Regions from separate parts of the Halalkalibacillus sediminis genome, predicted to be linked through region 3. Evidence: predicted binding sites of a transcription regulator. Region 3 holds the regulator's gene; each other region holds the start of a gene.
What was found. Region 3 encodes Rex, which represses fermentation and respiration genes when NADH is low (regulators of the CRP and FNR family bind a similar motif). Its sites were predicted from a motif close to TTGTGAAATATTTCACAA; they were not measured.
Positions count from the first base shown of each region.

Region 1: the regulator Rex is predicted to act here: its motif matches at 1,705-1,722, upstream of CEY16_RS01225 (cytochrome ubiquinol oxidase subunit I).
Region 2: the regulator Rex is predicted to act here: its motif matches at 3,392-3,409, upstream of CEY16_RS07390 (AtpZ/AtpI family protein).

Region 1 is NZ_PJNH01000001.1:223,807-230,122, forward strand. It holds gene CEY16_RS01215 (hypothetical protein) at 1-66, opposite strand, end outside; gene CEY16_RS01220 (hypothetical protein) at 87-1,295, opposite strand; gene CEY16_RS01225 (cytochrome ubiquinol oxidase subunit I) at 1,925-3,271, shown strand; gene CEY16_RS01230 (cytochrome d ubiquinol oxidase subunit II) at 3,271-4,284, shown strand; gene cydS (cytochrome bd oxidase small subunit CydS family protein) at 4,297-4,410, shown strand; gene CEY16_RS01235 (CPBP family intramembrane glutamic endopeptidase) at 4,518-5,204, shown strand; gene CEY16_RS01240 (MFS transporter) at 5,259-6,316, opposite strand, start outside.
Region 2 is NZ_PJNH01000002.1:217,336-223,651, forward strand. It holds gene wecB (non-hydrolyzing UDP-N-acetylglucosamine 2-epimerase) at 1-829, shown strand, start outside; gene CEY16_RS07385 (S8 family serine peptidase) at 1,188-3,296, shown strand; gene CEY16_RS07390 (AtpZ/AtpI family protein) at 3,566-3,805, shown strand; gene CEY16_RS07395 (ATP synthase subunit I) at 3,819-4,211, shown strand; gene atpB (F0F1 ATP synthase subunit A) at 4,213-4,935, shown strand; gene atpE (F0F1 ATP synthase subunit C) at 5,017-5,229, shown strand; gene atpF (F0F1 ATP synthase subunit B) at 5,325-5,843, shown strand; gene CEY16_RS07415 (F0F1 ATP synthase subunit delta) at 5,840-6,316, shown strand, end outside.
Region 3 is NZ_PJNH01000006.1:16,011-22,326, forward strand. It holds gene CEY16_RS14855 (CPBP family intramembrane glutamic endopeptidase) at 62-787, shown strand; gene CEY16_RS14860 (YdiK family protein) at 787-996, shown strand; gene CEY16_RS14865 (MDR family MFS transporter) at 1,284-2,684, opposite strand; gene CEY16_RS14870 (redox-sensing transcriptional repressor Rex) at 2,794-3,417, opposite strand; gene abc-f (ribosomal protection-like ABC-F family protein) at 3,504-5,447, shown strand; gene tsaD (tRNA (adenosine(37)-N6)-threonylcarbamoyltransferase complex transferase subunit TsaD) at 5,723-6,316, opposite strand, start outside.

The DNA of each region.
Region 1 (6,316 bases), on a different contig from region 3:
TAGTAATAAATGTTTTTTATTGGTTAGTAAAATTTTAGATTCAAATTTAGTGAAATTCCAAAACATACTCTATTGATCTCCTAACGTTACGCCTGAAAGAAACGGCGTTTTGTCACCCATTTTGCTGATATCGCTATCATGATTTCAATGGCCAAAACTGTTATCAGCAGCACAATTAAAGCTTGCTTGAATGTAAATACTTCAGTATACATCAGAAAATTCTTTTCATGATCAGCAATCTGGCCAAAATCGAAATAAGTCTGAGGGAAATATTTCAGATGTATACCGAACAGTTCATAAGTTCTGCGCTCGAAATACATCCATTCTGAGAATAGAAAGACTGAGCTGATCAATAGTACCCCCCAAGTATTACGAATCCACAAACTGATCCAAGCACTAAGACGTGTTAATAGCCACACTATTATCAGCATCAATGTGAAAGATTTTAATAAGATGAAACCGAGTGCTTGGTAATCATAAGCGTCGATGTTGTATGTCGTAAGATCTGTTTTAATAGGGATCTGCATCCCTAGATCGCCTAAGCCGAATCTAATGCCAATCAGAATTGTCCCGAGTACGATTAATCCCATAATTAACATCAAAGTCCAACCAAAAGCTATTGCGCACTTCAAATTGATCGTTCGATACCAAGAGAGCGGAAGACCTTGTGTAACTGATGGGTTATAACGGTCACGGATGAGAACATCGCAACTTATATATAAAGCTATGAAGAGTATCAAATATGTAAGGGGACTGCTGAATAATTCGTGAAGTTTTTGTAGAGCCGTTTTCTCTTCAATCATACTGAATCGTAGAGGCTCGTCTCTATTAATCAAACTTTGATATTTAAGCAGTGTAGAATTGTATTGTTTTAATCGGTCCTGCCCAACATATAGAGACAAACTAAATGTATGGTTTTCAGCAAAATAAGCTCTTGGATTATTTAATATATAGTCCAGTCGTAACCTGCTAAATCGTTCTACATTATTTGTTTCGTATGCTTCAAGCATTTTAGTATGTAAGAGATAGTAATGTTCTCGCTGGGCATAATATGATGTGCCTCGAACAGGACTCATATGTGTGAATCCTCTGTCTCGCCTAGTTTCTTGCTGCGCATGGACTCGCTCCAAGTGCTGTTCCATCTCTGCCGGGTTAAAACTTTCTGGGTGTTCTTCAGCGGGTAGTAGTAAAAAAATATAGGCCAACAAGGTCAAAAGTAGGAAGAGAGTGAATAATTGATTTTTCCGACTCATCAACATTAACTTGGATTCATGTTTTATGTAGTATTTCTTCATATCATAAAAGACTCCTTGAACTCTTTCTTGTAAATTAAATACTTTTCTCAATATAAAGTAACATGAAAAAATTGTAAAGTTCTGATTTTTTAGCAAGAATGATGATTTGTATTGTAGGACCCTAGTACTTATGAATTGGTTTCAGTTTATTAAACAAAATGAAATATTTTATGTTAGTCCATGGATGTAGTCACTTGGCATATTAACAGGAAGTATCATTCTATATACACTATTCACCTTTAAACTGATAAAGCATCCAACTGAGATTATCGAATTAGTATTACTCCCTATAAATTTGTAATATCAGAACATCAAAGTCGCGTCATTTGGATGTAGTGTTTTTGCATGATAAACTGTGAATGTAAGATATTAGACAAACAAGCATCGCTAGATGTTTTTTTAAACCACTTTGTGAAAATGTTCACAAATTTGTCGTTGAATCGGAACGATTTTGTCAGGATTACTTTCGACTTTCCTAGGTAATATAGATTATCATAGAGCAAAAGGGGAGGATCTGCATGTATAAAAAGCACGAACGTTGGTTGATTATCTTGAGTTTTGTCGTTGCGATTATTATGGTGATTTCCTTACTAGGTCGTTTACTTTAAAGCTATAAAGGGGTGAGTGAGATGTTTTGGGAATATGATCCGGTTACTTTTAGTCGTACACTGACGGGTTTGACACTAGCGTTTCATATAATCTACGCAACAATCGGTGTCGGAATTCCGTTGATGATTGCGATTGCTCAGTGGATTGGGATTAAAAAGAATGATGAACACTATATATTATTGGCCCGACGTTGGGCACGTGGTTTCGTTATCACCGTAGCTGTCGGTGTTGTTACAGGAACGGCCATTGGTTTGCAGTTATCGTTATTATGGCCGAACTTTATGGAACTGGCTGGACACGTCATCGCATTGCCTTTATTCATGGAAACGTTCGCATTCTTCTTTGAAGCGATATTCTTAGGAATATACTTATACACTTGGGATCGTTTTGAAAATCAGAAAAAACACTTGCTATTACTTATTCCAGTTGCGATAGGCGCAGCTTTCTCAGCGTTTTTCATTACGATTGTCAATGCTTTTATGAATACACCACAAGGTTTCGATTTGGTAAATGGAGCTTTGGTTAATATCGATCCGATTGCTGCGATGTTGAATCCAGCAATGCCTACAAAAGTTGCGCACGTATTATCTACAGCCTTTATGACAAGCGCTTTTGTTCTTGCATCAATTGCGGCCTTCCGTTTATTTAAGGGAAACAATCATGTTTATCATAAAAAAGCGCTGTTTTTAATGATGAAAGTTGGTTTTATTTTCTCAGTGGCGACAGTGATTGTTGGAGACTTTTCTGGTAAGTTCCTTGCAGAATATCAACCTGAAAAGTTAGCTGCTGCTGAATGGCATTTTGAGACAGAAGAGGAAGCACCACTTATTTTATATGGTTGGTTAGACGATAAAGGGGAAGTGAAAGGTGGACTTGAGATACCATATGCTTTAAGTATACTTGCTCACGGAAATCCAACTGCTGAAGTTGAAGGGCTTAATGAGACTCCAGAAGAGGAGCGGCCACCTTTATTCGTGCACTACTTCTTTGATTTGATGGTCACGATCGGAATGTGGCTAACGTTCATTTCAGGTTTCTACTGGTTCGCGGTTAAAAAAGGTTGGAAAATTATCCGGAAGAAATCGTTCAATTTTGTTTTATTCTTATCAGGTCCTTTAGCCATGATTGCAATCGAGATGGGTTGGTTCTACGCAGAATTTGGACGCCAGCCATGGATTCTAAGAGGCTATATGATGGTATCTGATGGAGCGACATCAGCTGGGTACGTTGATTGGATGCTTTTCTTATTCGCTGGCCTATATATAGTTTTAGGAACTGCGAGTGTTATTGTACTGACGAAGATGTTTAAGAAAAACCCTGTAGAACAAGAGCTAGCTGATCATGCTTACGAAAGGGGTGAATGGTAATGGATCTAGAGATTATTGGGATATCTGTTCTTTGGCTGTTCCTGTTCGGTTACATTATCATTGCCTCAATTGATTTTGGTGCAGGTTTTTTCAGTGCATATAGTGAGTTGACTAAGACAAGGCACATCTTGCACCATATCATTCAAAGATATTTATCTCCAGTTTGGGAAGTAACAAATGTGTTTCTTGTATTCTTCTTCGTTGGAATGGTCGGATTTTTCCCAAGCTCCGCTTATTATTACGGGACGGTTCTACTAGTACCTGTTAGTATCGGAATTGTTTTGATTGCGATCCGCGGCTCTTATTACGCTTTCCAGACATATGGAGCGAAAGATAGTAAACTTTATATTTTTCTTTACGGAGTAGCAGGACTTTTGATACCAGCTTCATTATCAATCGTTCTGACTGTATCTGAAGGCGGGTTCGTCGACATCGTCAATGACCAGCCGGTTTTACTCTATGAAGAATTATTCTTCAGTCCACTGACATGGAGTATTGTAATTCTGAGTATTGTGAGTGTCTTGTATATTTCTGCCACTTTCTTGACGGCTTATGCTGATGTTGCTAAGGATGAAGCTGCAAAGAATTTGCTTCGTAAATATGCGCTTGCTTGGAGTGGCCCGACAGCATTAGCTGCAGGTCTAATTGTATTACAGATGAGAGCTCATAACATCGAACGTTTTGAGAACATTATGGACCTTTGGTGGATTTTCGCTTTATCAGGTGTATTCTTTGTTATAACAGTAGCTCTATTATTAATGAGAAAGTACTACAGTACCGCTTTCTGGAGCTTAGTGATACAGTTCGCACTCGCGTTTTTCGGGTACGGCATATCACATTATCCGTATCTGATGTATCCATACTTGACGATTTACGATGGATTCACTAATGAAGCGATGGCAACAGCATTGATTGTTGCGTTCATAGCTGGTTTTGCCTTATTGATACCATCGCTGTTTCTACTTGCACGATTATTCTTGTTTAATAAAAAATATGTTAAAGGTGGAAAATAGGAGGTCTTACTGATGAATGAATTTTTAATCACGTGGGCACCGTTTATTGTAGTGATTGCTTCGATGACTGGAGCGTTCTGGGTTGGCTTAAAAGATGATGCTGTAAAAGATCATCATATAGAATAGATAAGAAGAGTCGCTCATTCTGTTTGAATGAGCGGCTTCTTTTGTATCAAATGAATGTTAAAATGAGGATACTTAGGTTAAGGGATTAGATAGAAGGAGGAGGGGAAATGGAGAACAGAACATTACATTTGATCAGTCTATCTTTGGTAAGTTGTCTTTTGTTATTATTCATCGAACAAGGCATAGAAGCATCATATATAGTAAAAACGGTGTCCAAAATTGGATTGTTCGTGTTTATTCCAGTGATTTATATTAAATACATATTTCGTGAAAACCTCAGCACCTTTCTTAACGTGAAAAAGATTGACTTCCCACGATTGAAAGTTGGGTTCTTGGCTGGGATCGGTTCTTTTGTCATATTAATCGTGAGTTTTATATTGTTAGAAGAATGGATTGATACGACTGGTATTATATTAGATTTGAATCAACGGCTTGGCATCACTTATGAGACTTTCATATGGGTAGCACTCTATATAACCTTCGGAAATTCTTTTATTGAAGAATTTTATTTCCGTGGTGTTTTGTTTCTTAAAATATATCAAGAAGGAGACAAACTGTTAGCCTATATATTTTCGGCCGGGTTATTTGCTTTTTATCACGTTGCGATTTTTGCCCTTTGGTTTAATGTGTGGTTGATTGGGCTTGCACTTCTCGGGCTTTTCGCAATCGGATTAATTTTCAATTGGCTAAACACGAAATCCAATAATTTTCTTAATTCCTGGATCACTCATGTGTTGGCCGATGTAGCGATAGTAGCAATAGGCTATTACCTATTTGCGACTATACAAATATAAACAGCTTACCATGGCGTCATGGTAAGCTGTTGTTTCTGGTTGATCACTTTCAAATTACTCCGTAACAAATTTTTTGGTCTGAATAGCTTCATCTCCTCGGCTCGGATAAGCTTTTCTTAAAACGGAAGGACGTATCATGTATGCCGTCACAAGGATTAAACAAGCTGACGAAGCGATTAATATCCATGCAGGTGATACATAATCGTACAGCAGTCCATAAACAATCATGCCGATTGGGACCATCGCTTGAGCCATTGTTTCTAAAATACCGAAGATCCTTCCACGATAATTTTCATCTACACCTTTTTGTATCATAACTCCAACAGGTGTGTTCACAAATGTAAGTGTTACACCGATCAAGAAGGTAAGGCTGATGAAAAATATGACCATCATTAGATATGACATATTAACGAGAAGCGGAAGAGCAATAACACTAAGCAATAGTGAGACCAAAAGCATAGCGTTTTTGACCACTACTAATGGATATTTGAAATCTTTTCGAATCGAGAAGTACAGGGAGGCTAGAAGTATTCCTCCCCCGATCATTGCCTCGATGACCCCGAAGTGTTGCGACTTGATCCCAAGCTCTTCTATAACAATAAAAGGTAAACCGACCAAAAGGGACGTAAAGAAAAAATTGATTATTAACGCGGTAGACACTATAACCCATAATATATGATCCTTTCTTAAATAATGGAAACCTGACAGAATACTTTTGAACATCTTTTCATGTTCAATTTCACCGCCCTCATTTTTAGTGAAAAGCTTGAAGTTCATCGTAGCTTCTAATATAACGGCTATTGAGAAAGAGACGATAAAAATGATAAGAAATGCATTCATTGAAACGACACCGAACAGGATACCCCCGATCACAGGCCCGCCTATCGCAGCCGCAGAACTTGCAGATTGGTTGATAGCCATCGCTCGCTGGATTCGGGTATCGTCGATCAAATTAGCGATTGATGATGTGAACGTGAGACTTGTAAACATCGTTGTAACTGATAGAAAAGCTGTAGTTATATAAATGGCGACTAAGTTCAGTTCGAATAATAAGCTGTATCCTAATAAAAAACTGACAATCAGCACTGCAAAAATCTGAGAAAGTATGACGA
Region 2 (6,316 bases), on a different contig from region 3:
TGCTGCTAGCTTGGCTGCATTCTATAACGAAATACCTGTTGGCCATGTCGAAGCTGGATTACGTACGTGGAATAAATATTCTCCGTTCCCTGAAGAAATCAATCGACAGGCAACCGGGATCATTGCAGACTTGCACTTTGCACCAACGAATCAAGCGCAACAAAATCTTTTAGATGAAAATAAATCAGAAGATACAATTTTTGTTACAGGTAATACAGCGATTGACGCCCTGAATACGACCGTTTCGGAAGACTATCAGAATGAAGTCTTGCGCAAAGCAGAAGGTAAACGCCTTGTGTTAATGACCGCACACCGCCGTGAAAACCTCGGTGAAAACATGGATCAGATGTTCCGCGCCATTCGCCGATTAGCTGAAAAACATGAAGACGTTGAAATTGTATATCCAGTTCACCTGAACCCTGTAGTGCAAGAGACCGCTCAGAAGTGGTTAGGCGATCATGATCGCATTCAATTAATCGATCCATTAGAAGTAATCGATTTCCACAATTTCGCGTCTAATGCACACTTGATTTTGACTGATTCAGGCGGGGTCCAGGAAGAAGCACCTTCTTTGGGCGTACCTGTCTTAGTGTTACGTGACACGACTGAACGTCCAGAAGGAATCGATGCAGGAACATTGAAATTAGCTGGAACTGATGAAGAAAATATTTTCGAAATGGCAGACTTACTATTATCAGATGATGCCGAGCACGCTAAGATGGCCCACGCATCCAACCCTTATGGAGACGGTCAAGCATCACGCCGCATCGCTGATACCATCCGCTATTTCTTCAAAGAAACCGATCAACGCCCAGATGAATTTAAATAAAAGATGTGAAAATCCGCTCTTGAGGCGGATTTTTTCGTACTTTAAGAATGTTTAACCGTTAAAGGATTAAAGTATGTGAAAAACAAAGGCTTTCGCCATTAGGACTGGCGATAAGCCAAGTTTTTCTCATTATTCGGTGTTTATAGAGGGATGTTTTTCCGACGTGGCGGATTAAAACCGTGACATGGAGGATTCAACGGGCGACGTGGCGGGTTTAACTCTCGACGTGGAGGATTCACCTCATGACGTGGCGGATTCGACCCGTGAAGTGGCGGGTTTAACTCCCGACGTGGTGGATTAAAATATAAATAATTTCTCATCACTTAACCCAAACTACCTTTAGAAGGAGTGGGTTTGAGTGAGAGTGGCTATTACAATTTTTCTACTAACGTTTTTCTTTCCTATAATGACATCGGCATCGGAAGAGACGTATATCATTGAAGTAAGTGAGGACCCGACAGAAGTGAAGCAGCAAATAGAAAAATATCATCCGTTACTCGAAGTGGAGTATGTCTATGACACAATCATGCAGGCGGTTGCGGTGTCCGGTGATGAGCGTCATATTGAGAAGTTGCATCAGGAGAGTTTCACACAGTCAATCCATCAGACACAAATATACTCAACCCCCGCACAGCAAAAAAATAATCAGCACGATCATGAGCTACCGATCTCGCATCGGCCACCAAACGTCGAAACGACAGGCGAGGGAGTGAAAATAGGCGTAATTGACACGGGCATCGACCACACGCATCCTGCCCTCAGCGACAATTATAAAGGTGGTTTCGATCTGGTCGATCATGATGATGATCCTATGGAGACGACTCCTGAACAGGGAGCGCCAACTATGCACGGGACGCACGTGGCAGGGATCATCGCTGCCAATGACGACGACATCCAAGGTGTTGCGCCTGGAGCGGAAATCTATGCCTATCGTGCACTTGGTCCAGGTGGTTCTGGGAGCTCTGCACAGGTCATGGCGGCAATCGAGCGCTCAGTCAAAGACGGGATGGACATCCTCAACCTCTCACTAGGAACGTCGATCAACAGTCCGGATGAACCAATGACCCTGGCAGTCAACAAGGCTGTCGAACTCGGGGTGACCGTCGTCGTTGCGAATGGAAATAGTGGGCCCGACTCGTGGACCGTCGGCTCGCCAGCCACAGCCGACCGTGCGATATCAGTCGGCGCTGCTCAATCAGAAGCTGAAATCCCGGTTCTACAAATAGAAGATAAAGAAATTCCAATACGTTCGCTTCCATTGACTAAACCTTGGACTTTATCGAAAAAATATCCAGTCACCACAGTTAGCGATCCCCGCAACCTTGGGCAAACGATCCAGGACCGTATCGTTCTCATTGAAAAAGATGAACGCCCTTACATCGAACTGGTCAGTCAAGCTATTTCAAAAGGTGCGACCGCCATTATTTTTACATCTAATGAAGGTGATGATCCTAATCAGTGGGAGTGGGTAGATGTATCTGTCCCGGTCGCTTATGTCACGAAAGAAGAAGCTGACCAAATCACCCAATCAGACGAATGGCTAGCGACAACTTATGAAACAATCAATGAACAAATGGCGCCGTTCAGTTCAAGAGGTCCAGTAGCATCGAACTGGGATATTAAGCCGGATATCATCGCACCTGGTGTCGACATCTTAAGCACTGTGCCAGGTGGTTATGCTTCCTTACAAGGGACAAGTATGGCCGCACCTTACATCACCGGTGTCGTTGCATTATTAAAAGAACAGTACCCAGACGAGAGTCCCGAACAATTGAAAAATCGTCTACAATCATCGAGTGACATGCTTCAAAAAATCAATCCTTCTGAACAGGGGAGTGGACACGTCGACGCGGAGTCTGCGCTCGAAGCCAAATATACGATTGAAGATTCTGTTATTCAATGGGACATCATCGAAGATTCGACCGAACATCAACACGAGATTACCATCAAAAACCATTCCGGTGAAACATTACCTATCAAATGGAACATTCCGAAAAGATTGAAAGGGCTCCAGTGGGACTTACCATTATCAACTCACATCCCACCCCAAACCGAAGAAACCTTTCCGCTGAAAATCAGAGCACACAGAACCATGCTCCCACCTGGTGTCCAAGAAGGTTTCATAACTTTAGAAATAGATCATGAAAAAAGGAATCTTCCATATCTGTTTGTCCATCAAACAGCCGACTATCCTAGAGTGACCGGATTAACTTTCGAAGAAAACCCCTTTCACCAGCAAAAAGAATTATCGATTTACCTAGCAGAAGCGGCGGATTCACTTGAGGTCACTCTTTTTTCCCAAGACTTAAGTGACCAAACGACAATCTTGCAAACAGAAGATCTTGAAGCAGGAGTGTTTAATAAAACATTCGAGTCGCAGGAACTTCCATCGGGAAAATTTCAGGTAATCGTCACCACAAGACAAGGGGAGGAAACGTTCACCGAAACTTTCGAAATTTACCTGTAAAAATTCATTCGAAAACGTTTACATTTTCCAAAAAAGTTCTTATCATAGAACATGGTGCATCATAAAAAATCTACAATTTTCAACATTGGAGTACTTTGTGACATTTGTCACAAAGTTGTTTCAAATTATACCTGAAATCAATTGACTTTGGGTATACCCTATTGTATGCTAATTTCGTGTGGGTTGGGCATATAAGCTAATTTTCCAACCGCATGTCAGTCCGCAAATGATGTCTATTCTCGCGATTTTCCAACAAGCGAGAATCTACAATGTCTGAATACTGGATTGGAGTGGTCCCACTGAATAATAATCCACTTCGAGGTATGGCAATTACAACGACAATCTTAAGCTATCTATCGGGGTCCGTAATCGTAGGGATTTTCCTCGGACGTTGGATAGATGATTTTCTTCAGACACCCCCACTATTCATGATTATTGGTTTACTACTTGGCTTGGCCGCTGGTGTGTATGGTACGATCCGTATCGTTCAAAAATATTTTGCCGATTAGAGGAAGTCACAAGATGCAGCAATATACATATATGGTCAATCGCCAAAGGAAATGGATGCTTTACATTCTCGCGATTTATGTCGTGGGATGGGGATTCACAGATTATCAGGTAGTGTTTGCTAGTTTGATACTAGGAGGCACGTTCAGTTTGTTCAGTCTGATCATTTTGCACCGCAAAGTTGATAGTATTGGACAAGTTGCTGCTAATCATGAAGAGAAGAAACAAACGCTTGGGATGGTTGTCAGACTTGCAAATGCCGCTCTAGCCACAGTGATTACACTGAGGTTCCCAGAGTATTTTGATATTATTGCGGTGGTAATTGGATTAATGACATCTTATGTTGTCATTATTATAGATTATATTTTTCACCAATTAGAATTCAACGCTAGGAAGAGAGGTGAATGAATTGGATCATGAAAGTCCAATGTGGTTGGATGCGTTCGGGATACCGGGGTTGGATTTCAACTTATCAACGGTATTAATGATGCTCGTCGCATCGACACTTGTGTTTATTATTGGCGTAGCAGCAAGTCGTCAATTACAACGTAAACCGACTGGATTCCAGAACTTCATGGAATGGATTATCGAATTTGTTCGAGGTATCATCGGTAGTACGATGGAGTATGAAAAAGGAAAACGCTTCATGTCACTTGGGTTGACGTTGTTTACTTACATTTTGGTTGCGAACATGCTCGGGGTTATGATGATGGTCGTTGTCGATCATGAATTATGGTGGAAATCACCGACCGCCGACGCAGGTGTTACATTGACATTAGCAACCATGGTAGTTATTTTGACACACTATTACGGTGTGAAAATGAAAGGTGCAAAGGAATATGGAAAAGACTTCTTCAAACCTTTGCCATTTTTATTCCCACTGAAGATTATCGAGGAATTTGCAAATACATTAACACTCGGTCTTCGTCTATTCGGGAACATTTATGCTGGTGAGATTTTACTTTCATTACTAGCAGGTTTAATCGCAGGAGGCGTGCTTGGAGCCTTAGGTGGTTTCATTCCGATGTTAGCTTGGCAAGGTTTCAGTATTTTCATCGGTGTCATTCAAGCATTCATCTTCACGATGCTGACAATGGTTTACATGTCACACAAAATCAGTGAAGATCATTAATCTCAGGAATTAGTACTTGGCAAATGTCAGGTGGTCTAATAATAAAAAAACAATTCAACATAATTCGAGGAGGAATTTTCAATGGGTCTTATAGCAGCTGCTATCGCAGTAGGATTAGGTGCACTAGGTGCAGGTATTGGTAACGGTTTGATCGTAAACGGAACAGTTCAAGGTATCGCTCGTCAGCCAGAGCTTCGCGGTACACTTCAAACAACAATGTTCATTGGTGTTGCCCTAGTTGAGGCACTTCCAATCATTGGTGTCGTTATTGCCTTTATCGTTATGGGTCAATAGTAAGGACGTATTACAACCAAACATGGCGGAGTCAAACTTCGCCATTCCTTTATGTATTAAAATGTTTGAGGATATAGCCGAAAGGAGTGAAGGCTGTGCTTGATTACACATCAGTAGTGATAAATGCAGCTGGTCTAGAATTAGGAACGATGTTAGCGCAATTGGTCATCTTCCTTATCTTGCTTGCTTTATTAGCTAAGTTCGCATGGGGACCGCTAATGAAAGTCATGAAAGAACGTGAAGACCACATTGCTAATGAAATAGATTCAGCAGAAAATAGCCGTCAAGAAGCTGAGAAAATGATGAACGAAGCGAAAGGCGAACTAAAAGATGCTCGTCAAAACGCTCAAAAAATCATTGAAGATTCAAAGCAAACGGCTAAAAGCCAGCAACAATCGATTCTGAACGAAGCACGCGAAGAAGCGACACGTATCAAAGAAAGCGCTCGTGAAGAAATCGTTCAAGAACGTGAAAGAGCTGTACAAGCATTACAAGAACAAGTGGCAACATTATCTGTACAAATTGCTAGCAAAGTGATTGAGAAAGAACTTTCTCAAGAAGACCAAGAACAATTGATTGATCAATACTTACGCGAAGTAGGCGAAAACAAATGAGCCAATCAATAGTAGCAAAACGTTATGCGGTCGCTTTGTTTGATCTTGGTACAGAAAAGTCAGCCTTAGCAGAAATCGATGCAGAATTGCGTGTGATCCAAGAAGTTTTTCAGGAAAATAAAGAAGTGAATGAATTCTTTAATAACCCACGTATTTCAATCGATCAAAAGAAACAATTCATTCGTGATACATTCAGTGAAGTATCAGCTGAAACGAGAAACTTACTTCTCTTATTAGCAGATAAACGTCGTATCAACGATTTCACAGACATCGTGGAAGAGTTCACGGCGATGAAGAACGAAGCAAGAGGCATTGCAGAAGCTGATGTCTACTCTGTTCGAGAATTGACTGAAGATGAGCGTAAGAACATCGAAGAAGTTTTCACTAGAAAGCTGAACAAAAACACCCTTCGTATCAATAACATCATAGACCCATCAATTATTGGTGGTTTGAAAATCCGTATAGGAAATCAA
Region 3 (6,316 bases):
AGTCGACTTTACAATCCTATGTAGAACTTGGCCCATTTATTACTCGAAGGAGAAGATCAACTTGCCTAAACGCTATTGGTACATAATATTAACCTACTTACTTGTTCAGCTTGCTCTACCCTTTCCTATAGTCATAGGATTAAAATGGTTAGCACCTGGATTAACTAATTCACAAATTGAAACCTACGCGCTACTTGGCGCTTATGCTATCGGACTTGTGTTTTTCCTCTATTTACTGAAGCCAGACATGCAACGATCAGAGATGAGAAACGGACCAGGAATTGGTGGTATCATCAAATGGTCACTACTTGGTGTTGTATTAGCATACCTAACGAATATAGTCGTAAACCTTATTAATATAGAAATCATCGGGCTTGAAGGTGGCTCTGAAAACACAGAAATGATCATGAATAAAATCGAGGAGAATTGGCTATTCCTGTTGCTACCGATTTTATTCGCACCGATCTTTGAGGAAATCATTTTCCGTAAGATTATTTTCGGTCAACTGAATAAAAAGATGAACTTCTTTTTCGCAGCACTCATTTCATCACTAGCTTTCGCTGCGTTACATTTGGATTTCGAGTTCATCCTATCTTATTTCGCAATGGGTGTTGTGTTCGCTTATCTTTACGTTAAAACAAATCGAATCATTGTTCCTATTTTTGCGCATATGGCGATGAACACAATAGCAGTCGTGTTGTCTTTGGCCATAGATGTTGAGGATTTGGAACGTAGGTTAGAAGAGATGGAAAACGCAGCCACAATCATACTTGGAGGTCTAATCTAATGAAGATTTCCCCGGTTTTTCTAGCAACGATTTACTTTCTGATGGGGATCGCTTTTACTTATATAGCAATCGAAAGCGCGACAGACACGATATGGAATCTGACGACGATCATCTTCATGCTGATCGCCACATTTGAATTCGGTGTCGCCATCCGGATGTTCACCATCCATTCCCTGATGAAAAAACAAAACGGAAAAAAGAAGAAATAAAGAGGAAGACGAATTCGCTGATCGAATTCGTCTTTTTTATATGGATACAACTTCACAGGAAGCTATTCCCTGACTTATTGAATATAAACCCTGACTCAGGACGCCTGAACACTTAATAAGAGTACCCAACTGCTACAATCTATCAATTAGAATGGATTATCTAACACTTATTCCACGGAATCTAACAGTCAGAGTCTCCTAACTAACACTCAGCATCAGTTTTCTAACACTTCGGGTCAATTATCTATCACTTATCACTCATTATCTAACACTCAGCCAGAAAACCACTACTCTTCTTTCTCATCGAACCCTTTCATTTTAAAGGCGAACGGTACTGCCAACACTAGAATGACTGCAGCGACGATAAAAGCTTCGTTGATTGCTTGCATCGTTGCTTCTTGAGTAGAGATTTCCTCTAATAGCTGTAGCTGACCGCGGCGGATCTCGTAGTAAACAGAGAAGAACACGATTCCGAAAGAGGATGAGATCTGGCGGATCAGGTTGTTCATCGCAGAACCTTGTGCGACGAGATTCTCAGGAATCTTATTCATCCCTGCGGTTGTCGCTGGCATGTTGGCGAAACCAAGCCCCGAGCCATGAACAATATAAATCGCCATCAAGACCCAATAAGACGTCGATAGCTCGACGAATCCTAAAGCCAAACTAGCTGAGGCCAGGATCATTAGCCCAGTCGGAATAACGACTCTCGGACCCTTTTTATCTAACAATCTCCCACCAATACTCATGAACACTCCACTCATAAGTGCGCTTGGCAAAAAGATCAAACCTGTCCGGACCAAGCCCATCTCAAATGCCTCTTGAATCATATATGGCAACAAGAATAATCCAGAAAATAATCCGATAGAGGCTGCAGATGTCACGATGATCGAATAGCGGTACGTTTTGATTTTGAACACGGACAAATCAAGTAAGGGCTCATCCCGCTTCAGTTCATACTTAATAAACACAAAAATTAATATCGCACCTAGTATAAACAATCCTATATTAGAGACATTCAATAACGCCTCAAATTCACGCCCCTGTCCTAATACATATAGCACAGAACCTACCCCTGCCGTGATTAGCGCGAAGCCTTTCCAATCAAATCTTAAAGCTGGATTCGATTCGGTAGGTTTCAAGTATTTCGTCGAGAAGAATAGACTTAACAACGCAAATGGAATATTGAATAAAAATAGGAACTCCCAGGCGAAGTTCTCTGCGATGACCCCGCCGATCGTCGGCCCGATAGCAGGTGCCACCATGACTGAAACTCCGTATACACCTATTGCGAAACCACGTTCATTTTTTGGGAAAGCATTAAATATCAATGCCATCGCATTCGGCATCATCAGACCACCGGCCATACCTTGCACCGCACGGGCAGTAATGACCATCCATAAGGTCTGCGAAAGCGCCCCTAGAATCGAACCGGTCATAAATAACACGAGACCGATCAGATAGACTTTCTTTTTACCGAAACGATCCCCTAAAAAGCCAGTAAGAGGCATCGTCATCCCCATGGCAATCATGAAAATCGTCAGGATCCAACTGACTCCGACCGCATCGGAATCGAATATGTACATGAATTCCGGTAGTACCGGATTCAACATGCTATTGTTCAAAATGACTGTGAAGGTACCGAACAGCACCGCAAATACGACCAGCCATTTACTACTTATTTTACTCATTGAGCTACTTCCCCCGCATTATACTAAAAAACTTCGACTTACGAACTATTTTACACCTTTCGACGGTAAAAGAAAAGCTCACCTTTAGGTAAGCTTTTCGTTCATAGGATTAATTTTTCAATAAATAAATCAACGACTGAAGTTCAATCGACAGGTCAATATGGTGAACACGTACATCATCTGGTACGTCTAGTCTGGAAGGTGTGAAGTTCAATATCCCTTGTACGCCTGCTTCTACTAACGTCTCTGCCACTTGTTGTGAAACATGAGCCGGAACCGTCAAGATTGCTAAGTTAATACCTGTCCGATTGATTTCCTTTTCCAAGTCATCAATATGATAAATCGGTATACCCGCGATTTCTTTTCCAACCTTATCAGCATTAGAATCGAAAGCGATCTCAATCTGTGTATTATCATTTTTCATAAAGTTATAATGTAATAAAGCTGTCCCTAAGTTCCCTACACCGACCAAGGCAACTTTAGAGACTTCATGTTGATCTAATATGTTTCTGAAAAACTGGATCAAATGCTGAATATCATATCCGTACCCTTTTCGACCAAGTTCACCGAAGTATGAAAAATCCTTTCGAATTGTAGCAGAATCGACTTTAACAGCTTCGCTCAACTCTTTGGACGAAATCCGCTGTTTTCCTTGTTGGTATAATGTATTTAGATGTCTATAATACAAAGGCAATCGTTTGGCTGTTGCCTGTGGAATTTTTTCTTCTCCCATATGTAAAAGGCTCCTTTATGAGTAGTTGTTTAACCTTTCTAAAATCTAAAAAATAAGATACACTAGTCCACGTTGAGGTGAAAACTATGATTGTCATGCAATTAAATGAGATCAGTAAATCGTTTGGTGCTGACCTTATTTTATCGAAAATCAAATTAGAAGTACATCATGATGATAGAATTGCCATTGTGGGCCGTAACGGTGCCGGAAAATCGACACTACTCAAAATCATGGCCGGGCAAATGACTCATGATGATGGAGATATATTCAAACCGAAGGATGTTACGATTGGTTACTTAGCACAGCATACAGGACTCGATTCCAAGCGTACAATAAAGGAAGAAATGCTGACTGTGTTCGAATCAACCATCCGTTTAGAAAAAGAACTCCGTGAAATGGAAGCTAAAATGGCAGACCCAGACATCCTGGAGAATGCTGAAAAATATGAACTGTTATTAAGCAATTACGATGAGAAGCAAAACTACTTCCAATCGATCGGTGGCTTCCAGTACGAAGCTGAGATCGAAGCTGTCTTACATGGTTTGCAGTTCGGGTCCTTCGACTTCGAAACGCCGATTCATGAACTCAGCGGTGGCCAGAAAACAAGACTGGCATTAGGGAAGTTGCTTTTATCCAAGCCGAATATTTTGGTGTTGGATGAGCCGACGAACCATTTGGACATTCAAACCCTTTCCTGGTTAGAAACGTATATCAAAAATTATGACGGCGCTGTCGTCATCGTCTCACACGACCGATATTTTCTAGATGAAACGGTCAAAACTGTATACGATGTCGCTTTCCAGACCGCTACAAAATACAAAGGAAACTACACGACCTTTTTACAAAAACGTGCAGAACAATACGAGCTTCAGATGAAACGTTTCGAAAAACAGCAAGAAGAAATCAAGCAACTGGAAGAATTCGTGCAGAAAAACATTGCTCGTGACTCTACGAGTAAACGAGCTCAATCGAGACGAAAGAAACTAGAGAAGATGGAGCGCATCGAATCTCCCGATATTGACGATAAGTCGACTAAGTTCTCTTTTGAAATCGAACGGCGAAGTGGGAACGATGTGCTGAAAGTCGATGACCTGACGGCAAAATACGCTGCGTTGGACAAGCCGATTTTTCAAAATGTATCGTTCAGAATCAATCGAGCAGATCGTGTGGCAATCGTCGGACCTAACGGTGTCGGTAAGTCTACCCTTTTAAAAGCGCTTCTGAACCGGCTAACTCATGTAGAGGGCAATATTCAAGTGGGAACCAACGTCCAATTCGGTTATTACGACCAGGAGCAGTCATCTCTGACCGGAAACAAAACGGTTCTTCAAGAACTGTGGGACGATTATCCACTGAAGCCAGAGAAAGAGATCAGAACAATTTTAGGGAACTTCCTATTCAGTGGAGATGATGTTCTCAAGACGATCGGCATGCTCAGTGGTGGTGAGAAGGCCCGCATACTTCTTGCAAAATTGATGCTGCAAAGAGCGAATGTGTTGATTATGGACGAACCGACCAACCATTTGGACTTAGACAGTAAAGAAGTTTTAGAAGCAGCGTTGGCAGAGTATCCTGGGACGATTCTTTTCGTCTCTCACGACCGTTACTTCATCAATCGACTAGCTACACATGTGATGGAGATGACCGCTTCAGGCACACGTACATTCATCGGAGATTATGATTACTACATTGAAAAGCTGGAAGAAGAGAAAGAAATTGAAGCTCTTCAAAAAGCCAAGCACCAAGAACCAACACAAAACGAAAAAAACAAAAACCAATTCTATAATGATAAACAAGTAAAAAGTGAGATTCGTAAAATTGAACGTTCGATCCAATCAATTGAAGAACAGATCGAAGAACATGAAGCTATCATCGAAGTTGAAGGGCAAAAAATGTATGACCCTGAACTTACCGCAAATGCAGATGAGCTTCATAAGATTCAACAGACCATTCACGACAGCGAAGCAAAAGTCGAACAGCTGATGGAAGAGTGGGAAGAACTACAAGAACAACTCGGTCAATATAAATAAGATTAGCGCAAGCTCCCTCTAGGCACATTGTCTAGGCGCTGGAGCTCGACATCGAATCCAGGGTTTATTCCCTGGATTTTTTCTATACACAATTATTTTGTTCATTAACAGACTTATCCACAATTCAACCCCTTATTTGACGGTTATGCACAGACTTATGCACATTATCCACAGAAAAATTTGATTTTTTCCACAAAAATGTTCACAAGTTAGAAGCTGGTTACATCTGCTTTCATAAAAAAATCCACAGCTATGTGAATAACTGTGGATAATCACTATTCTAAGATTAAACCTGGATTAGCATTCAAAGTAAAATCAGAGAAATTTCCTTTTCTATATGAAATAGAAGCTGCCGCACCAATCATCGCGGCATTATCTGTGCATAAATGAAGAGGTGGTATCATCAACGTAATACCTGCATCCTTGAATCTCTCCTCCAAGGCTTCTCTCAATCCTTTATTCGCTGACACTCCCCCGGCAACAATCACTTGTTCGACTCCGTTTTCAACAGCAGCCCGGTACGTCTTTTCCACTAATACTTCAATCACACTAGCCTGAAATGAAGCCGCAATATCCTCTATTCTATACGTTTCATTTTTCTGCTTGAACTGATTCAATTGATTGATCACAGCTGTCTTCAAACCACTGAAACTGAAGTCAAAGGAATCTTTCTCCAACCATGCACGGGGAAAGTCATACACAGGCTCCCCTTGTTGGGCTAAGCGATCCAACTCAGGACCCCCAGGGTATGGCAAATTCAATGCTTTGGCAACTTTATCATATGCTTCTCCAGCTGCATCATCTCGAGTTTCTCCTATTACTTCATACTCTCCATGATCTTTCATGACGATCAGCTCAGTATGACCACC